Regions from separate parts of the Cytobacillus sp. FSL K6-0265 genome, predicted to be linked through region 3. Evidence: riboswitches for the same ligand, from Rfam matches in the RefSeq annotation. Region 3 holds a riboswitch; each other region holds the start of a gene.
What was found. Region 3 has a riboswitch for S-adenosylmethionine ahead of MHH73_RS07170 (PLP-dependent aspartate aminotransferase family protein). Riboswitches for the same ligand answer to the same signal wherever they lie in the genome.
Positions count from the first base shown of each region.

Region 1: it holds a riboswitch for S-adenosylmethionine, as region 3 does, so the genes downstream of both, metK (methionine adenosyltransferase) here and MHH73_RS07170 (PLP-dependent aspartate aminotransferase family protein) in region 3, are expected to answer to the same signal.
Region 2: it holds a riboswitch for S-adenosylmethionine, as region 3 does, so the genes downstream of both, MHH73_RS00700 (bifunctional homocysteine S-methyltransferase/methylenetetrahydrofolate reductase) here and MHH73_RS07170 (PLP-dependent aspartate aminotransferase family protein) in region 3, are expected to answer to the same signal.
Region 4: it holds a riboswitch for S-adenosylmethionine, as region 3 does, so the genes downstream of both, MHH73_RS05785 (methionine ABC transporter ATP-binding protein) here and MHH73_RS07170 (PLP-dependent aspartate aminotransferase family protein) in region 3, are expected to answer to the same signal.

Region 1 covers NZ_JBBOPE010000001.1:3,448,526-3,454,004, forward strand. The annotation lists gene asnB (asparagine synthase (glutamine-hydrolyzing)) at 1-1,733, opposite strand, end outside; gene metK (methionine adenosyltransferase) at 2,160-3,359, opposite strand; SAM riboswitch class I at 3,661-3,786, opposite strand; gene pckA (phosphoenolpyruvate carboxykinase (ATP)) at 4,175-5,479, shown strand, end outside.
Region 2 covers NZ_JBBOPE010000001.1:140,190-145,668, forward strand. The annotation lists gene MHH73_RS00700 (bifunctional homocysteine S-methyltransferase/methylenetetrahydrofolate reductase) at 1-1,821, opposite strand, end outside; SAM riboswitch class I at 1,924-2,037, opposite strand; gene rpsJ (30S ribosomal protein S10) at 2,395-2,703, shown strand; gene rplC (50S ribosomal protein L3) at 2,740-3,369, shown strand; gene rplD (50S ribosomal protein L4) at 3,394-4,017, shown strand; gene rplW (50S ribosomal protein L23) at 4,017-4,301, shown strand; gene rplB (50S ribosomal protein L2) at 4,330-5,160, shown strand; gene rpsS (30S ribosomal protein S19) at 5,221-5,479, shown strand, end outside.
Region 3 covers NZ_JBBOPE010000001.1:1,376,229-1,381,707, forward strand. The annotation lists gene MHH73_RS07160 (MBL fold metallo-hydrolase) at 1-344, shown strand, start outside; gene MHH73_RS07165 (NUDIX hydrolase) at 377-1,003, shown strand; SAM riboswitch class I at 1,070-1,170, shown strand; SAM riboswitch class I at 1,351-1,461, shown strand; gene MHH73_RS07170 (PLP-dependent aspartate aminotransferase family protein) at 1,539-3,338, shown strand; gene MHH73_RS07175 (aliphatic sulfonate ABC transporter substrate-binding protein) at 3,364-4,359, shown strand; gene MHH73_RS07180 (ABC transporter permease) at 4,381-5,208, shown strand; gene MHH73_RS07185 (ABC transporter ATP-binding protein) at 5,221-5,479, shown strand, end outside.
Region 4 covers NZ_JBBOPE010000001.1:1,120,512-1,125,990, forward strand. The annotation lists gene MHH73_RS05770 (S1C family serine protease) at 1-269, shown strand, start outside; gene MHH73_RS05775 (peptidylprolyl isomerase) at 256-1,122, shown strand; gene MHH73_RS05780 (hypothetical protein) at 1,458-1,583, shown strand; SAM riboswitch class I at 1,735-1,841, shown strand; gene MHH73_RS05785 (methionine ABC transporter ATP-binding protein) at 1,926-2,939, shown strand; gene MHH73_RS05790 (methionine ABC transporter permease) at 2,929-3,594, shown strand; gene MHH73_RS05795 (acyl-CoA dehydrogenase family protein) at 3,690-4,898, shown strand; gene MHH73_RS05800 (uracil/xanthine transporter) at 5,085-5,479, shown strand, end outside.

The DNA.
Region 1 (5,479 bases), 2.1 Mb from region 3:
TCTTTATTAATTAAATAGTCTGTATGGCTCTCTTTAATTAGTGTCTTAGCCCAATCATACATCTCATCCTTTAACCAATGACGGATAGGAACCGGGAATCCTAACTTTTTACGGTTCAACACATGTTCTGGCACAATACCTTCTGCTGCCTTACGAAGGATATATTTCGTTGTTTGATGAGATGTTTTTAAATGGGTTGGAATGGTGGAAGCCACATTAAAGACCTCTTTATCAAGGAATGGTACCCTTAATTCCAATGAATGTGCCATCGTCATTTTATCTGCTTTTAAAAGAATATCTCCGCGCATCCAAGTATGAATATCAATATACTGCATTTGATTAACCGCATCATAGGCTGCACTTTCAGCATATAATGGACGGGTAATATCTTTAAAATCATTCTTCTCGTTATAAACCTGCAATAATTCTCTTTTTTCATGTTCTAAGAACATTTTCGCATTACCAATATAGCGTTCTTCCATTGGAGTCGTTCCTCGTTCAATAAAGCTCTTACCTCTCATCCCCTCTGGCATGATTCGAGAAAGGGTACGCAATAACTTTCTTCCTGCTGAAGGCATTTTATTAAAAATTTCTAAGTCCTGTGGTTCACGATAAATATTATATCCACCAAACAGTTCATCGGCGCCTTCGCCTGATAGCACCACCGTTACATGTTTTCTTGCTTCTCTTGCGACAAAGTAAAGTGGAACGCAAGCAGGGTCCGCTAATGGGTCATCTGTGTGCCACATAATTTTAGGTACTTCTTGCATATATTCTTCTGGAGAGATGATATAGCTTATATTTTCAACACCTAGTTTTTCAGCTGTTTCTTTAGCCACATCCACTTCACTAAAACCGTCCCTTTCAAAACCTACTGAAAACGTTTTAATATTTGGGTGAAACTGTTTTGCTATGGATGCAATAATAGAAGAATCAATCCCACCGGATAAAAACGAGCCTACAGGTACATCACTACGCATATGCATTTTAACTGAATCCGTTAAAACATCTTGAATCTCTTTAATAAACTGAGATTCTTCTTTTTGTACAGGTTGGAAATGTGCTTTCCAATAACGCTGAATATGCATAGAGCCACCGATTTTCTTCTTGAAATAATGACCTGGCTCAAGTTTCTTTATACCAACCGACATGGTCATCGGTTCAGGTACAAATTGATAAGTCATATAATACTGCAAAGCATCATAATTAATGACATCGTTTTTCAATGCCAGTAGAATACTTTTCTTTTCAGAGGCAAAGTAAGTGGTCTCATCATCTTCAAGATAATAAAAAGGTTTAATGCCAAAAGGATCTCTCGCACCAAATACTTCTTGCTTCTCTTTATCCCAAATAACGAAGGAAAACATACCTCTTAACTTTTCTGCCGCCTTCTCTTTATAATAACTATACAAAGCAATAATCACTTCAGTATCCGAATGGGTTTCAAAAGTTAATCCTTTATTGATTAATTCCTCGCGTAGTTCAACATAATTATAAACTTCACCATTAAAAATAATCCAATATTTACCATTATCAAATGTAAGTGGTTGATGACCACTTTCAATGTCTATAATACTTAATCGGCGGAATCCAAATTGGATATGATCAGATCGATAATATCCGGCATCATCTGGCCCACGATGAGTAATAATGTTATTCATATTCTCAAATTGTTTATCTGCTTCTTGTACTTTTTGTGCTTGATCATGTATACAACCAATAAAACCACACATTATGTACGTCACCTTCTTTTTATTTCATCTAGTTTGTTGTATTTTCCCATACCTTGTATAGACGTTAAGTTATTTTAAAAAGTTTCACCTTTCGAAAAAAAATGGAAGATTTATGCTAGGCAGTATGTTCATGTTTTCTCCTTCGTATACTTAAGAACATTTATTCTATACCCACCTTCTAAGACGAAAAGATGACATTAATTTTAATTTTTTATGAAATCGTTTCGATTTCCCTTTATGTCGATTATTGGGGATCTGTAATATCTAAAAAAACGAATTTTGTTCTATTACTTTAATCAAATTCTTTTTGATGTACGAGCAAATCGTTTTGGACGTATTAATTTTATGATAGCCCCTTTTTTTCCAAAAAAAAAAGACTGTAGAAAACTCATTAAAGGCGTTTTCTACAGCCATAACTTTTCTAATTTATTTTAAAGCTTCCTTGCGCAAGTCTTCTGCTTTATCTGTGCGCTCCCAAGGTAAATCGATATCTGTACGGCCGAAATGTCCATAAGCAGCTGTCTGCTTGTAGATTGGACGACGTAAATCAAGCATTTTAATAATACCAGCAGGACGGAGGTCAAAATTGTTTCTAACAACTTCAACTAAAACATCCTCAGATACTGCTCCAGTTCCAAATGTATCAATACTGATGGATACAGGCTGAGCAACACCGATTGCATAGGCTAATTGAACTTCCGCTTTATCAGCTAGTTCTGCAGCAACAATATTCTTTGCTACATATCGAGCCGCGTAAGCAGCTGAACGGTCAACTTTCGTTGCATCCTTACCAGAGAATGCACCACCACCGTGACGAGCATAACCGCCGTAAGTGTCAACAATAATTTTTCTACCAGTTAAGCCAGCATCTCCTTGAGGTCCACCAATAACGAAGCGTCCTGTTGGATTAATAAAGTATTTTGTGTTTTCATCAATTAATTCAGTAGGAACAACCGGATTGATTACATGCTCTTTTAAATTGCGTTGGATTTGTTCTAAACTGATTTCTGGATGATGCTGTGTAGAGATAACAATTGTATCAATACGTACAGGTTGGTTGTTTTCATCATATTCTACAGTTACTTGCGTTTTACCATCTGGGCGAAGATAAGGTAAGATTTCCTCTTTTCTTACTTCAGCTAAACGGCGAGAAAGTTTATGCGCTAATGAAATAGGTAATGGCATAAGCTCTTTTGTTTCATTACATGCAAAACCAAACATTAAACCTTGGTCTCCAGCACCAATGGCTTCAATTTCAGCATCAGTCATCTGTCCTTCACGCGCTTCTAATGCTTGGTCTACACCCATAGCAATATCTGCTGACTGCTCATCAATAGAAGTTAATACTGCACATGTTTCAGAATCAAAGCCATATTTTGCACGTGTATAACCAATTTCCTTAATGGTTTCACGAACGATTTTTGGAATATCTACATATGTGGATGTAGTGATTTCACCTGCAACCAATACAAGACCTGTAGTAACAGACGTTTCCGCAGCAACCCTCGCATTCGGGTCCTTTGATAAAATAGCATCTAGTATTGCATCAGAAATTTGGTCACTGATCTTATCCGGATGACCTTCAGTAACTGATTCAGAAGTAAACAATCTACGTTTTGTTGACATCTGACTTCCTCCTTATTTATCGAATCAATAAGACTTTATATTAGCCTTTAATTTTGATACGGAACTCATTCCCTTATTTGAATCTTCATTATTTATGGGCCAATGTTTATCTCATACCCTTAATAACCTATGCGTTAACTTGGAATATTGAGAATAAAATGGTTGGATCTTTTCCCCATGCATAAATAGTACATTCCAAAAGCCGCTCCTCGTATTCGCCAACATCATGTTAAAAAGCATGAAAAAAAACCTCTTCTCTGATTTAGTGAAAAGGTTGAAGTAAAATGATTCGCGCCTTTCACTCTTATCGTTCAAGGATAGTGAGTAATAAATCCTTGCATCAGGTTAGCACCTTTGCTCATAAAAATGTAGTTGGCAGGTTGCTGGGTTTCATAGGGCCTGTCCCTCCACCAGCTCGGGATAAGAGAGTATCCGTTCAAGGATTCATCATAACTTACACAAGGAATATAGTCAATTGTTTTTCCTCAACTATTCAATGTAAAAATTGTCATATGCTTACTCGATACGCTGAGTTTTGATAGCGAACAAAGGGATGTTTAGATGATACCGTTATTTTTCCTTAATATATATAAAAATTACATTAAATTTGCTGATTATCCTTTTTAAATTTGCAAAAGCTATTTATAATGAATACTGCCTGTATTTGTGACAATTTCATTAATTATATAAAAATGATTTATATAGTATAGACTGAATGAATAAATGTGTTATACTATTTTTGAAGAAATAATCACAAATAGCGACTGAGATGCATATCTCTTAAATAATATTATATAAAGGAAGGTATTCATCAGATGAATTCTGTATCGATAACTGAGTTAAATGATTTACTAAAAGGCGAAAACATCCAAGTTCAATTATCTGTGCCGCAACTAGTTGAGAAAGTATTAAACCGTAATGAAGGTGTACTTACATCTACTGGTGCCATTCGCGCGACAACAGGTAAGTATACAGGTCGTTCACCTAAAGACAAATATACAGTTGAAGAAGCAAGCTCTAAAGATAAAATTGATTGGGGAAGTGTGAACCAACCAATTTCTGAAGCAGTCTTCAATAACTTATACAACAAGGTGATTGCTTTCTTAAAAGAGAAAGAAGAAGTTTTCGTATTCAAAGGATTTGCTGGTGCGGATAAGAAACACCGTATGCCAATCCAAGTAATTAATGAATATGCTTGGCATAACCTTTTTGCACACCAATTATTTATTCGACCTACAGAAGAAGACTTATTAGATCACGAATCTGAGTTTACAGTTATTTCAGCACCTAATTTCAAAGCAGACCCAGCAGTTGACGGTACAGCTTCAGAAACCTTTATTATCGTTTCATTCGAACGCCGTATTGTTCTTATTGGTGGTACTGAGTATGCTGGTGAAATGAAAAAATCTATTTTCTCTGTTATGAACTATATGCTTCCTGAAAATGGTATCCTCCCTATGCACTGTTCAGCCAATGTTGGCCGCGAAGGCGATGTGGCTTTATTCTTTGGTCTTTCCGGCACTGGTAAAACAACATTATCAGCTGATCCAAACCGTCGTTTAATCGGTGATGATGAGCATGGCTGGTCTCCAAATGGTGTATTCAACATTGAAGGTGGTTGCTATGCGAAGTGTATCGATCTTACACGCGAGAAAGAACCACAAATTTTCGATGCCATCCGTTTTGGCGCAGTACTGGAGAATGTTGTATTAGACAAAGAAACTCGTGTAGCTGATTATGCGGACAATACGCTAACAGAAAACACGCGTGCTGCTTACCAATTACAAGCAATTGACAATATCGTTGACCCAAGTATTGCAGGTCACCCGAACACAATCATCTTCTTAACAGCTGATGCTTCTGGTGTATTACCTCCAATCTCAAAATTGAATAAAGAACAAGCAATGTATCACTTCCTAAGTGGATACACTTCTAAGTTGGCTGGTACTGAGCGTGGCATTACTTCACCACAAGCGACTTTCTCAACTTGCTTTGGCTCACCGTTCCTACCATTACCTGCACAACAATATGCTGAAATGCTTGGTAAAAAAATTGACGAGCATAACGCAAAAGTATTCCTTGTAAACACTGGTTGGACTGGTGGCGAATATGGCGTAGGT
Region 2 (5,479 bases), 1.2 Mb from region 3:
CTGTCGATCTTTTCTTTTAATATAATTGGTCAGTTCAGTTGTAAGTTGATATCTAAGGAAAGGGGTAACAAGATAGATGCCTTGAAAGAGTTCTAAGCTTGCATCGATTAACTCCTTTGTAATTAATAAGCCTTCTTTCTCAGCTTGAATCGGGTTAACCGCTTTTGCCATTCTGTCGCGGGTCATTTGTGTAATTTTGATACCAGGCACTTCGTTATGAAGATACTCTGCATTTTTACTGCTAATCAGTGGCATCATTCCGATGAAAATAGGTGTGGAAAGATGCTTAGTTGCTTCATGGATCTCCAATAGTTGTGTTACCGAAAAAACAGGCTGTGACACGAAATAATCAGCGCCTGCTTTTATTTTCCTTTCAAGTCGGACTACTGCTTTGTCCAATGCTTTTACATGGGGGTTAAACGCTGCCCCGACAGAAAAGACGGCATTTTCACCAAGTTCAGAGCCTGAAGGGGAGATTCCTTCATTAAATTGTTTAATCATTTCTATTAATTCAAAGGAAGATAAATCAAATACAGATGAAGCGCCTGGGAAATTACCAACCCTTGCCGGATCTCCTGTAATGGCTAAAATATCATGCAACCCTAATGTATGGAGGCCCATGAGATGTGATTGTAAGCCGATTAAGTTTCGGTCTCTACAGGAGAGATGAACAAGTGGCCGGACGTTTGTTTCTTTTTGGATGATATGTGCTAGCGCTTCATTAGCAATTCGCGGTGTGGCAAGTGAGTTATCTGCGAGTGTGATTGCATCAACCCCAGCATCTTTTAAGGCACTGGCCCCTTCAAAAAATTTAGCAGTTGATAGCTTCTTAGGTGGGTCTAGTTCGACGATGATGGTGCGTTTTTCTTGTACAAGTGTCTCTAATGGTGTATTGGTACGTTTGATCGTCATTCTCTCTATTTTAGGTTTCTTTCTATTAGTTACTTGTTTTTCAAGAATAGGTACAGCATGTTTAACTTCATCGGCAAATGCTTTAATATGGCCAGGTGTTGTTCCGCAGCAGCCGCCAAGCAGTCGAACACCTTGTTTAAGGAAGGACTGCGCTGATTTTCTAAAATAGTCTTCGCCCTCCTTATATTGAATCGTCCCATCGATATAGGCAGGTAGACTTGCATTTGGATATGCAGATAGAAACGCGTGTTGAGGTAATTCAACGGAGGAGAGTGTTTCTAACATATGATGTGGCCCTAAACGGCAGTTTACTCCGACAACATCTGCTCTGTTAGCTTCTAATCTTTTTATAGCATCATTAATTAACATCCCATTTTGTAAAATACCGATTTCTTGTAAAGACACTTGTGCAATAATTGGTATATCCGTTTCTTTTCGGGCAATAGAGAGAACTGTTTCGAGTTCTTCTAAATCATAAAATGTTTCAAGAAGGAGCCCATCTACGCCTTCTAACAATAAGCAGTATAGCTGTTCGCGAAAGTTACGTTTAATTTCATCTAGAGGGATAGAGAGGGGGTTTAATCCTCTTACACCTCCAATTGTGCCAAGCACATATGCCTGATGTTCTTGAATACTAGACCGTGCCAGTTTAACAGCCGCACTATTAATTTCTTTGACTGAATCCTCTAGGCCGTACCGTTTCAATTTTAAATAATTCGCAGCATAGGAATTTGTTTGAATTAAATCAACACCTGCATGGAGATAAGCTTGATGAATGCCCTGAATTTGTTCCGGTGCTGAGAGGTTCAACTCTTCAAAACATGTATCCGTACCATAAGAGTAAAGAAGTGTACCGATCGCACCGTCACCAATTAATACTTGGTTCTTCATTTTTTCAAGAAAGTTCAAAGGTCTCACTCCTTCAATTCATATTTTTTGAATTCAATGGATGAGAAGCCAAAAAGAAAATAAAAAAGGCCTTCAAGAAGAAGGCCTATTATTATAGTCATCTTCTCATCTTTCAAGCACATAGCTTGTAGGAATTAGCACCTTTTCAATAGCGATTCACTATTGATGGTTGCTGAGGTGTCATCGGGCCTTTCCCTCAACCTCTCGTGATAAGAAATAAAAATATTTTATTGAGTAAAATTTACATGAAAGGGCCTATATTTGTCAAATGAAAATTTAGAAAATTTTAAAATAATGACTTGAATAAGTGTTAATTTAGAAAATGCTGTAAAGAGGAAGATATACTTGAAAACACTATTCACAGCAGTTATAATGTTAAAAGTGTGCAGAACAGAGAGAAACGCAATCAATGGTTGCATTTGTTATGTCTTTTCTGTATAATAGACAATGTTGGTCTTTGACTGCGATGAAGTGAAAGGTTGCTGACACACCCGGCCGCTTTGCCATGGCGAGTGTGTGGGAAATTTTCACGGAGAATGTCTATATGAAAATAGGCGAAAAGGAGGGAAAATAATGGCAAAACAAAAAATTCGTATTCGTTTAAAAGCTTATGATCACAGAATTCTTGATCAATCTGCTGAAAAAATCGTTGAAACTGCAAAACGCTCTGGTGCGGCTGTATCTGGTCCAATTCCATTGCCAACTGAAAAGTCAGTTTACACAATTCTTCGTGCGGTGCATAAATATAAAGATTCTCGTGAGCAATTCGAAATGCGTACACACAAACGTTTAATCGACATCATTAATCCAACACCACAAACAGTCGATTCATTAATGCGTTTAGACTTACCATCTGGTGTTGATATTGAAATTAAACTTTAATTAATACATTAAAACAATCTAGGAGGTGTGGCTGAAATGACCAAAGGAATCTTAGGAAGAAAGATTGGTATGACTCAAGTATTTGCTGAAAACGGTGATCTTATCCCGGTAACAGTGGTTGAAGCTACTCCAAACGTTGTTCTTCAAAAGAAATCAGTTGATACTGATGGATACGAAGCAATCCAAATCGGTTTTGAAGATAAACGCGAAAAGCTTTCAAACAAACCGGAAAAAGGACACGCTGCTAAAGCTGATACTACTCCTAAGCGCTTCGTTCGCGAATTACGCGGAGCTGACTTAGCTGAGTATGAAGTTGGTCAGGAAGTCAAAGTTGATATTTTCGCTGAAGGTGAAAAAATTGATGTAACAGGAATTTCAAAAGGTAAAGGTTTCCAAGGTGCAATTAAACGCCACGGACAATCTCGCGGACCAATGGCACACGGTTCACGTTACCACCGTCGCCCAGGTTCAATGGGTCCTGTTGCTCCAAACCGCGTATTCAAAGGTAAATTATTACCTGGTCGCATGGGCGGAGAACAAATCACTGTACAAAACCTTGAAATCGTAAAAGTAGATGCAGAACGCAATCTTCTATTAGTAAAAGGTAATGTACCTGGCTCTAAAAAAGCGCTTCTAAAACTAGTAAGTGCGGTTAAAGCAAAGTAATAACCCGGAAAGGAGGAAGTAAGAATGCCTAAAGTTGCATTATTAAACCAAAGTGGTTCACAAGTTGGCGATATTGAGCTGAACGACTCAATCTTTGGTATCGAGCCAAACAACCACGTGATGTTTGAAGCTGTTATTATGCAAAGAGCTTCTCTACGTCAAGGAACTCATAAAACTAAAATTCGTTCTGAAGTAGCTGGCGGAGGACGTAAACCATGGCGTCAAAAAGGCACAGGTCGTGCTCGTCAAGGTTCAATTCGTTCACCACAATGGCGCGGAGGCGGTACTGTATTTGGTCCTGTACCACGCAGCTATAGCTACAAATTACCTAAAAAAGTTCGTCGCTTAGCTATCAAATCAGCGTTATCTACTAAAGTTGCGGAAGAGAACATTCTAGTATTAGAAACTCTATCTTTCGAAGCTCCAAAAACAAAAGACTTTAAAGGTCTACTTAAAGGTCTTTCTGTAGATTCTAAAGCGTTAATCGTAACTGCAGACATCGATGAAAACGTAGCATTATCTGCTCGTAACATCCCTGGAGTAACAGTTGTTACTGCTAACGGAATCAGCGTATTAGACGTTTTAAATCATGATAAATTGATCATGACGAAGCAAGCGGTCGAAAAAGTAGAGGAGGTGCTTGCATAATGGATGCACGCGATATCATTAAGCGCCCCGTTATCACTGAACGTTCTACTGACATCATGGCTGACAAAAAATATACATTTGAAGTTGATGTAAGAGCTAATAAAACTCAAGTTAAAGATGCTGTTCAAGAAATCTTTGATGTAAAAGTTGAAAAAGTGAACATCATGAACTACAAAGGTAAATTCAAGCGCATGGGTAAATTCGGTGGTTATACAAACAAACGCCGTAAAGCGATTGTTAAACTAACTGCTGACAGCAAAGAAATCGAAATCTTTGAAGCTTAATTTCTAACAAGAAGAGGAGGGAAATCAAATGGCGATTAAAAAATACAAACCTACCTCTAATGGTCGTCGCGGCATGACGGTATCTGATTTCGCAGAAATCACTACAGACAAACCAGAAAAATCTTTGCTTGCTCCAGTAAAGCGCAAAGGTGGCCGTAACAACCAAGGTAAGTTGACAGTTCGTCATCAAGGCGGCGGTCATAAACGTCAATATCGTATCATCGACTTCAAACGTGACAAAGATGGAATACCAGGTCGCGTTGCTACAGTCGAGTATGATCCAAACCGCTCAGCTAACATTGCACTAATTAACTATGTAGATGGAGAAAAGCGTTACATCCTAGCTCCTAAGACTCTTAAAGTAGGCGCAGAAGTAATGTCTGGTCCTGAAGCAGATATCAAAGTAGGTAATGCATTACCACTTACAAACATTCCTGTGGGTACTGTAATCCACAACATCGAACTTAAACCTGGTAAAGGTGGACAGTTAGTACGTTCTGCTGGAACAAGTGCACAAGTACTTGGTAAAGAAGGCAAATACGTATTAGTACGCTTAAACTCTGGTGAAGTTCGTATGATTCTTGCTACTTGCCGCGCTACTGTAGGTCAAGTTGGTAACGAACAACACGAATTGATTAACATCGGTAAAGCCGGTCGTTCTCGTTGGTTAGGTAAACGCCCAACTGTACGTGGATCTGTTATGAACCCTAACGATCACCCACACGGTGGTGGTGAAGGTAAAGCGCCTATCGGTCGTAAATCACCTATGTCTCCTTGGGGTAAACCAACTCTTGGATACAAAACACGTAAGAAAAACAATCAATCTGATAAATTTATCGTACGTCGTCGTAAAAAATAACGGGATTGAACTACGGTTCCAAAGAAGGGCCGTAGAACAATCACGAAGGGAGGTTCAATCATGGGTCGCAGCTTAAAAAAAGGACCTTTTGTTGACGAACATTTAATGACAAAGATCGAAAAGTTAAATGAAACTGATGGCAAGCAAGTAGTGAAGACTTGGTCTCGCCGTTCTACGATCTTCCCACAATTCATCGGACACACTATCGCAGTGTATGATGGTCGCAAACATGTGCCTGTTTATGTTACTGAAGATATGGTAGGCCACAAGCTTGGAGAATTTGCTCCAACACGTGCATACAAAGGCCATGGTAATGATG
Region 3 (5,479 bases):
TTGATCCAGAGGCGATGTTATCATCTGTTGAAAAAATCGAATCACTTCAACCACAACATATCTTTTTTGGGCATTATGGTGAAGGCCCTGAACCAAAGGATGTTTATACACAAATCCGCTATTGGTTACCTATATTTACTTCAATTGCAGATGAAGTTTTTCAACAAGGAAATGACATAATAAAAATGCAAGAAGCCATACAATCGGAACTGTTGGATCAAGTAAAACATTATTTATTATCAGAGCATGAAGTTGTAATAAGTGCAGAGGATGAGAAGTTAATAGGCTTAGATTTAAATGTCTGTACAATGGGAATGATTGATAGGTTACAGAAATTGAAATAGAGATTTTAGTCGTGTGTTTGGAGGTATTTAACATGGATTTGGAGGAAATAAGATCAGAAATACAGCATCGTCAATCAGATATATTAGGCAGCCCCACATTGGTTAAATTTGCTGTTCTTCTTCCCCTAATAGAAAAAGATGGAGAAATACATATTTTGTTTGAAGTACGATCTTTATCTATGAGAAGACAGCCTGGGGAAATTTGTTTTCCTGGAGGGAAGATGGATCAAGAAGATGTGGATTTAATTGAGACGGCAAAAAGAGAGACGAGTGAGGAGTTAGGTATTCCCATTGGCGAAGTCTCTGTTTTTTCCGAACTTGATTATGTAGTCACACCTTATAATACAGTGGTTTATCCGTTTGTAGGCACAATAGAAAGCATCAGAGATCTTAAGCTAAATCCAGAAGAAGTGGATCAAATTTTCACCGTACCACTTGCTTATTTTTTGAAAGAGGGTCCATCAATTCATTATATTGAGATGAAACCAGAGCCTAATAGTAGCTTCCCTTATCATCTCATTCCTAATGGGGAAAAATATAAATGGCAAACTCGGAGGATGCAAGAAATTTTTTATACTTATGAAGGTCATGTGATATGGGGGTTAACAGCTAAGATACTGTATCATTTTTTGACACTTATCCAAGGGGGAAATAAATAAATTTTCAAAATGTTATTGACGATTCCCTATGAATGGGTATATGATGTTAAACAAATAAATAGGAACTTCTTATCCAGAGAGGCGGAGGGACTGACCCGGTGAAGCCTCGGCAACCAACAATCTTTTGTATGGTGCCAATTTCAGAGGATACTATCCAAAGATAAGGAGAAGGTAAGCTCTTAATTTAAAGCCCTTCTGCCTCTTCTTGGTAGAAGGGCTTTTTATGTCATAGAGCGAATATTTTATCGGAATATAAAATATATTCAGATTTTATATTGACGATAAATCGTTTTTTGGATATAATTCTATTTGTAATTAAAGTATTAACGCTTTAAAAAATAAAATATTTCTTATCGAGAGTGACGGAGGGATCAGGCCCTATGAAGTCCGGCAACCTTCAAGCAAATGCTTGAAAAGGTGCTAAATCCTGCAGGCAGTAAATGTCTGGAAGATAAGATGAGGCAACCCCCTCTTCTTATGAAGAGGGGGTTTATTTATTTTAATCATCCGACTAAAAAGTAGAGGAGAGTATATAATGACGAATCAATTTAACACTTACGATGACGAGACGATTTTATTACATGGAGGTCAATCACCAGACCCGACTACGGGATCTCGTGCAGTTCCTATCTATCAAACGAGTTCATATGTTTTCCATAATACAGACCATGCCCAAAGTCTATTTTCATTGGATGAGACGGGAAATATCTATTCACGAATCGGTAATCCAACCGTTGATGTATTAGAAAAACGTATTGCGTTGTTAGAAGATGGTGTAGCGGCAGTAGCGACTTCATCTGGAATGGCAGCTATTGCTCTTTCAATTATGAATATTGCTCAAGCTGGTGATGAGATTGTCGCAGCTTCCAACCTTTATGGTGGAACATATAATCTTTTTGCCATTACCCTTCCGAAATATGGGATTAAAGTTCATTTTGTTGATGGTTCTGACCCAGAGAATTACCGTAAAGCGATTACACCAAAAACAAAGGCTTTATATGGAGAGATTATTGGTAACCCAAGTCTTCATGTCCTAGATGTAGAGGCAGTTGCAAATATTGCTCATGAAAATGATATTCCTCTTATTATTGATAATACTTTCGCCTCTCCTTATCTTTGCAAACCAATCCAATGGGGAGCAGATATTGTAATACATTCGGCAACAAAATGGATTGGTGGTCATGGAACAACTATAGGTGGACTTGTAGTTGATGGGGGACGATTTAATTGGAATCATGATAAGTTTCCCGGTTTTACTCAACCAGACCCAAGTTATAACGGTATTGTTTATGCCAATGAGTTTGGTACACTCGCTTTCAGTACAAAGCTTCGTGTCCAGTTGCTACGCGATTTTGGGTCATCATTAAGCCCGCATAGTGCATTTCTTTTACTTCAAGGATTGGAAACACTTCATTTACGAATAGAGAAACATACGGAAAATGCAGCGAAGATTGCCCATTTCTTAAACGACCATCCAGCTGTCGATTGGGTCGCATATCCAGGTTTAGCAGAGCATCCAGCGCATGAATTAGCGAAAAAATATTTAAACACTGGTTTCGGTTCTATTGTGAACTTCGGTATTAAAGGTGGCAGAGATGCGGGTAAGAAAGTAATCGATACAATTGCATTGTGGTCTCATGTAGCCAATGTAGGTGATGCAAAGTCACTCATTATTCATCCAGCTTCAACAACACATCAACAGTTAAGCGCAGAAGATTTAATTAAAAGCGGTGTAAGTGAGGAACTCATACGTTTATCAGTTGGGATTGAATCGGTTAGAGATTTAACGAATGACTTAGATCAAGCCTTCTATGAAGCGACTGGTATTTCTTCCAAGGGAGAAAAAAAAGGGGAGACAGCAGTCAATGATGAAGGTGTAATTCGTTGGGCATTACAATCATCCTCATTAAAAGAAGCTGTGGATAGCAATGAGCTAGTAAGAGCAAAAAGGATTGCTGTAGTTGGTTTAAGTGGAAACCCAGCTAGACCAAGTTACCGTTTAGCAAGAAAAATGCAAAGATTAGGTTATCAAATTGTGCCAGTCAATCCAAAGGAAACAGAAGTATTAGGTGAACAGGCATATCCAAATTTAAAATCCATTCCTTATACCATTGATATTGTGCAAGTATTTAGAAGTCCTGAGGCAGCGATAGAAGTTGCGAAAGAGGCAGTAGAAATCCAACCAAAAGTGTTCTGGCTACAAGAAGGTGTCATTTCACCAAAAGCAGTTGAAATAGCAAAAGAAGCTGGACTTGAAGCGGTACAAAATCGCTGCACATATAAAGAGGCGCAGAGGTTAAGAGGTTCTATTGTAACCTTTGCTTGTGAAATCTAAAACCGAGATTGAGGAGAGTAATCTAATGAAGAAATGGTTCGTTTTTTTAATCGTCGTTTTATCAGTTGGATTCATTAGTGCTTGCGGTGATAGTGAGGCAAGCACTGATGGTGGCAGTGGAGAAGAAAGAAAGCCAGAAAAAATTGTTTTAGACTATGCGTATTATTCCCCAACAAGTGTCATTTTGAAGAAATTCGGCTGGGCAGAAGAAGCGTTTGCCGAAGATAAGATAGATGTTGAGTTTGTCCTCAGTCAAGGAAGTAATAAGGCACTTGAGTTTCTTAATAGTAGCAGTGTTGATTTCGGCTCAACTGCAGGTGCAGCGGCATTAATTGCAAAAGCAAATGGAGCTCCAATTGAATCAGTCTATATATACTCAAAACCAGAATGGACGGCATTAGTTGCCCCTGAGGGATCAGCTATTAAATCAGTTGGAGATTTGAAAGGAAAGAAAGTAGCAGCAACGATTGGAACAGATCCATATATCTTTTTACTACGCTCTTTAAATGAAGCCGGATTGACTTCAGCGGATGTAGAAATCGTTAATTTGCAACACGCTGACGGTGGAACGGCATTAACAACAGGCCAAGTAGACGCTTGGGCTGGTTTAGATCCACATATGGCGAAATTAGAGCTTGAAGCTGGTACAGAATTTATTTATCGAAATATCGATTTTAACACTTATGGCACTTTAAATGTGAGAAGCGAATTTGCTGAGAAATATCCTGAACAAGTGAAAAAGGTAATTGAGCTTTATGAAAAAGCCCGTACATGGGTATTAGAAAATCCTGAAGAAGCGGCAGAGATACTGGCAGAAGAAGCACAAATCACCCTTGATGTGGCGAAAAAAGAATTAGAGAGAAATGACTTTAATGAGCCAATTCCAGGTGAAGTACAAATAGAAGCATTAAATGCTGCTGGTAAAGTTTTAAAAGAAGAAGGCATTATTAAGAGTGATGACGTAGGTAAAGTGGTTGATGAATTAATAAACCCAGATTTCTCAACAGAGGTCATTCAATAGGGTTGGTAAAGGAGAATGAATATGAAGGAAGTCATAGCGATCCCAAATGTAAATGAGGGTAAGGAGAAGCATAGAAAAATTAATCCTAGTATTCAAAGGGTATTACTCGGAAGTATCGTGCCAGTCTTACTTATTCTTGCATGGGAGTACTTGAGTCGGGTCGGTGTGTTTCCTCCTCATTTACTCCCAGCTCCATCAATCATTTTACAATCACTTATGACAATGACATCAGATGGAAGTTTATGGACACATACGAGCATTACATTATATCGCCTAGTGCTTGGTTTCTTATTTGGCACTGTTGCAGCATTAATTATCGGTGCCGCTGTTGGCTATTTTTCAACAGTTGAAAGTTTATTAGATCCGCTTATCCAAGCTTTTCGTTCCATTCCTTCATTGGCATGGGTGCCGTTATTTATTCTCTGGATGGGAATTGGGGAGCCTTCCAAGGTGGTTTTAATCGCTGTCGGTGTTTTCTTCCCAGTATATTTAAACATCGTTTCAGGCATTCAAGGAATTGACCGTAAACTAATTGAAGTGGGGAAAATCTATCATTTTAGTTCATTGCAATTAATTCGAAAGATTATTTTACCAGCAGCTTTACCATCATTTTTAGTCGGACTAAGAAGCGGATTGGGACTTGGTTGGATGTTCGTAGTCGCTGCGGAATTAATGGGCGCCTCTACAGGTATTGGCTACTTGCTCGTATATGGTCAAAACACTTATGCACCGGAATTAATTATTTCTAGTATCGTCTTATTTGCTATATTAGGAAAAATAACGGATGCCATTTTAAAACGACTAGAGACAAAAACATTGCATTGGCAAGATACGATTGTCAAGAAGTAGGAGGTGGCAAGATTGTTATCAATCGAACGAGTATCGAGAACTTTTTCCAATGGAACAACGGGATTCAAAAATATTGAATTAAAGGTAGAACAGGGTGAAGTCATTGGTATCTTAGGAACAAGCGGTTGCGGTAAAAGTACGCTTTTACGGGTATTATCCGGCTTGGATAAACAGTATGATGGTCGAGTTGTAATAGATGACGAAACTGTCCATGATGTTCATAAGAAAATCGGCATGATTTTTCAAGAACCTAGACTGATGCCTTGGTTAA
Region 4 (5,479 bases), 260 kb from region 3:
AACAGTTACCGAAAAATGTAGAAGAAGGTGCTATTATTACCCAAGTTGAGAAAGGTTCCACAGCAGAAAAGGCGGGATTGCAGGCTGAGGATATTTTAGTTTCAATTGGTGATCAAACGATTACAAACGCTAATGACTTAAGAGCATCTCTTTATAAAGACCTTTCAATTGGCGATAAAGTTGAAATAGGTTTTTATCGTGATGGTGAAAAGAAAACAGTGGAAGTAACGTTACAAGGAAATGGGGAAAAGCAAGTTGAAACAGAATAAATTATTGATTGCCACCGGTTGTATGTTTGTTGCAGCTGTTGTCATTGCTGTTGTTTTATACAATAGCCATTCAAAAGCAGCGACAGTCAATGGAGAAAACATAAGCAAAGATGATTTGAATGAAGCGTTAATGTCTCAATATGGCAATTCTGTTCTAGATACATTAATATCTGATCAAATTGTTCTTCAGGAAATGGATAAAGAGAAGGTAACTGTAACTGAAGAAGAAGTGGCTGAAGAAATGGATGCCTATATGGAGCAATATGGGGGAGAAGAGGCATTTAAAGAAGTAATAGATGAAAACGGGGTATCCTATGACTCTATAGAACATAATATTGAAATCTATGTAGGTTCAAAGAAATTGATCACACCAAGAATTGAAATTACTGATGATGAGATGGAAACATACTTTGAAGAGAATAAAGACAGTTTGGCCCAGGCAGAAGAGATAGAAGCTAGTCATATCCTAGTGGAAGATGAGGATACTGCCAAAGAAGTAAAACAGAAACTCGATGATGGTGACGATTTCGCTGAATTAGCAGCATCTTATTCAACCGATGAGGCGAATAAAGATAATGGTGGAAAATTGGGGTATTTTGGTGAAGGTGAAATGGTAGAAGCCTTTGAAAAAGTGGCTTTTGCTATGAAAGTGGAAGAAGTGAGTGATCCAGTAAAAACAGAATATGGTTATCACATTATTAAAGTAACAGATCATAAAGAATCGAAAGCAGCCAATTACGAAGATGCGAAAGCAGAAATAAAAGAGACTTTAATAGAGTCTAAGCTTTCAACTGAATATACGGAATGGCTAAATGAGAAGTACGAAGAATATGAGATTAAAACGTATATTTAAAGGATGTGATCGATATTGAAAAGATTGAAAGAATGTAACATGAAATCTCAATAAGTTACTTTATGCATGCCGATCCTCATGCAAATGAGAGATTGCTAATGAATATATAACGAAACAACGCAAACAAGTGCCTGGATATTTCCTTATGTAGAACAAAATCCTACAACAGAAGAATATCTACAATGGATACAGGGTGATGATAGTTTACCAGCATTTGCTGAGACTAAGTCAGAATCGATACTTGCTCAAAGCTTTTTAGTGAAACTTCTGAAGCTAATCACATGTTTCCTAGGAGAGAAGGGTTCCAACTGCTAAATGGCAATGAAGGAACACAGATGTTGACATGCCTAAATGGAGATTTTGAACCACTGCAAGGGTTTGCAGATATGCTTGGTGGTGAGGGACGTAACCTAGTAAAGAGAAATTCTCAACGTCAGCCATCATCTTGTATGTGGACCTAAACATTGTTTTATTAGGAACAACTTTATTTATCTTTCTGTTTAAACGAAGAGGAAAATAAGTAAATGTATTAATAATCAAAATACTATTGACAATTAAATCAATACCCGATAAAATTTCCTTTATCAAAGCAATACAATAAATTGAATATGATTCTTATCGAGAGAGACTGAGGGACCAGGCCCGAAGATGTCCGGCAACCTCCTTTTAAAGGGAAGGTGCTAAATCCTGCAGAATGATTTCATTCTGAAAGATAAGGTTTAATAACAATCATTTGTTGAGCCTCTTTCAAAGTGAAAGAGGCTCATTTTATGTTGTAGAGGACCTGAGGGAGGGTGAGGTAAATGATTGAAGTCAATCATTTAGTGAAAATTTATAAAAGCAAAAAAAAGCAAGTAATAGGCGTTGACAATGTATCTCTTTCCATTAAAGAAGGGGAAATATACGGGATTATTGGTTATAGTGGAGCTGGGAAAAGCTCTTTATTACGTTGTCTTAATTTATTGGAGAGACCAACATCTGGTGAAGTGAAAATTGATGGCGTTGATTTAACGGCCTTAACAAGTAAAGAATTACGAAAAGCAAGGCAGAAGATAGGTATGATTTTTCAACATTTTTATTTAGCAAGTTCGAAGACGGTATATGAGAATATTGCCTTTGCTTTAAAAGCGGCAGGGAAAAGCCCGAAAGAAATAGATAAGAGGGTGAAAGAACTATTAGAATTAGTCGGTTTAGCAGATAAAATTCATCAGTATCCCGCACAATTAAGTGGTGGTCAAAAGCAAAGGGTAGGAATTGCCAGAGCACTTGCTAATGATCCAAAGGTTTTACTTTGCGATGAAGCCACTTCAGCCTTAGATCCAAAAACAACAAAGTCGATCTTAAACCTATTAAAATCGATTAATAAGAAACTAGGCTTAACCATCGTACTTATCACTCATGAGATGGAAGTAGTCAAAGAGATTTGCCATAGATTAGCTGTTATGCAAGATGGAAAGGTCATAGAAGAAGGACCGGTGTATGATATATTTGCGAACCCAGTTGAACCACTTACAAGAGACTTTATTCAAAGTGTTCTTCAATTTGACTTACCACAGCAATTGATTGAAAACAGGAAGGGGACGATCATCAAGATTCAGTTTAAAGGTGCAATAGCAGAAGAATCTGTTGTTTCTGAACTGTTCCAAACATTCAAAGTAAAAGGGAATATTCTTCACGGCAAGATTGAATATATTCAAGAAGTGCCACTAGGTATTTTTATTATGGAGTTGACTGGCGAAATACCTGAAATAGAAAGAGCTATACAATATATTCAAGATAGAACACAGAATATGGAGGTAGTTGAACATGTTGCTTGAGTCCATTCAGGCGTTACTTCCTGAACTAAATACAGCTGTATTACAAACAATTTATATGGTCGCCATCTCTTTAGTTGCGGCACTTATACTAGGTCTTCCACTAGGGATCTTATTATTCGTTACCGACGAAGGATTGTTCTTAAAAAATAGATTTGTAAATGCGGTTACTGGTTGGATTGTCAATTTGATCCGCTCGATTCCTTATATTATTTTGTTAGTAGCTCTATTGCCGTTAACAAAATTAATTGCAGGTTCAACGATTGGTCCTACAGCTGCTTCTGTCTCATTATCCGTGGCAGCGATTCCCTTTTTTGCAAGATTGGTAGAAACATCTTTAAGAGAAATAGATAAAGGGGTCATTGAATCCGCAGTAGCAGTAGGCGCTTCCCCTTGGATGATTATTAAAGAAATCCTTGTCCCAGAAGCGAAACCTGGAATTGTTCAAGGATTAACGATTACGACTATTAGTTTAATTGGTTATTCCGCAATGGCAGGTATTATTGGCGGCGGTGGTATTGGTGATTTAGCGATACGTTTCGGTTACTATCGCTATGATAATGTCATTATGATCACCACAGTAGTTGTTCTCGTTGTATTGGTGCAAATCATTCAAATTGGTGGCGATAAATTAACTAAATATGTAGATAAGAGATAATAAATTGTAACAATAAATATAGTAAAGGAGGATGGAGCCTTTACTATATTTATTTATCCTATAAATCTTATCTAAAGATAGAGAGGACTGATTCTATGAGCACAATAACAGCTTCATCTAAAGAAGCGTATTTAGCTGAACAACTCGCTCGACCATTTATTAAGACGGCTCAACAAGAAGAATTATTTCATAAAGCTGCGATATTAGCAGAAGGATTTAGTAAGAGGGCGCAAAAGATTGATGAAAATGCAGAATTCCCCTTCAATAATTTTGAAGAATTGAAACAATCAAATTATTTAAGTCTGACGATTCCGAAAGAGTATGGTGGTAAAGAGATTTCCTTATATGAATATTTATTAATACAAGAAAGGATTGCTCAAGGTGATGCGTCTACGGCATTATGTATTGGTTGGCACTTAGGTGTTATCTATGATTTAAGGGTAAAACGGAAATGGAAGGAAGAACAGTTTGCCAAGTTATGCGAAACGGTTATTAAAGATAAGAAATTGATTAACCGCTGTGCAACAGAGACAGCAACCGGCAGTCCAACCCGTGGTGGACGACCAGCGACGACTGCGGTAAAAAAAGGAACGCAATGGATTTTAAATGGAAGAAAGTCTTTTGCTTCGATGGCACCTGGATTAGATTTTTCTCTTATTACAGCAACGATTGACGATTCGGGCGAAATTGGCATATTCCTTGTACCACATGAGAATCCTGGTTTGATAGTGGAACCAACTTGGAGTATGTTAGGGATGCGAGGTACACGCAGTGATGATCTCGTATTAGAGAATGTAATTGTAGAAGAAGAGGCATTAGTAGAAATAGAAGATGCTAATTTTTATGCGATACCTAATGCGTGGTTACTACATTCAGCTGCCTGTTTTATTGGCGTTGCTATTGCTGCTCGGAACTATGCTATTATTTTCGCTTCTGAATATCAACCTAATAGTCTACCAGGTCCAATTAGTGAAGTACCAGAAGTGCAACGTAAAATTGGAGAAATGGAACTCGAGCTACTAAAAGCGCGTACAGCTCTCTATTCTATAGCCGATCGCTGGGATAATGAACCGAATAAACGAGGAGAATTAGGAGCTGAACTTGGAGCAATCAAACATCTTGTCTCTAACAGTGCCAATAAAGTGGTCGATTGGGCAATGAGAATAGTTGGTGCACAAAGCTTGCAACAAAAAAATCCTCTGCAACGTTATTTCCGTGATGTGCGAGCTGGGCTGCACAATCCTCCTATGGATGATGTAGTTATAACCAATTTAGCGAAAAAAGCATTATCATTTAAAAGATAAAAATAATCACTAAAACATGCCCCTCTTCATATATGGAGAGGGTTATTATTTGTATGAATACGTATATGTTAGAATGGCTTCAACCTATTTCGTTTTCCATAATTCTTTTTTTGAAGGCTTTTTTTCTTTTAAAATGAATTATACTAGTAGATGTGAAAATGAATAACGTAGAAAGTGGTGTACAGATTGAAAAAGTTTATTTCATCAATGACAATGGTTTCTTCCGTTCAATGGGTCTTTTTTATCTTTGCTAATACTGTTGTCATTCCGATTTCCATTGCCAATGCATTTGAGCTATCTAGTGAAACGATGGCAATGATGATTAGAGCATCACTCATACTTACAGGTATTACTTGTATACTTCAAGGATGGAAAGGCCATCGTTTCCCGATTATGGAAGGGCATTCAGGGTTGCTATGGGGAATTATCCTAAATCTTGGGCTTTCAGCACAAGCGCTTAATATTGGATTAGAACGTATTGGTGGTGGAATTGTTACTGGTATTATTTTAGCTAGTCTAGTGACCATTTTGCTGATCGCTTGTGGTGGTTTTTCATTATTGCAAGCCATCTTTAGTCCGAT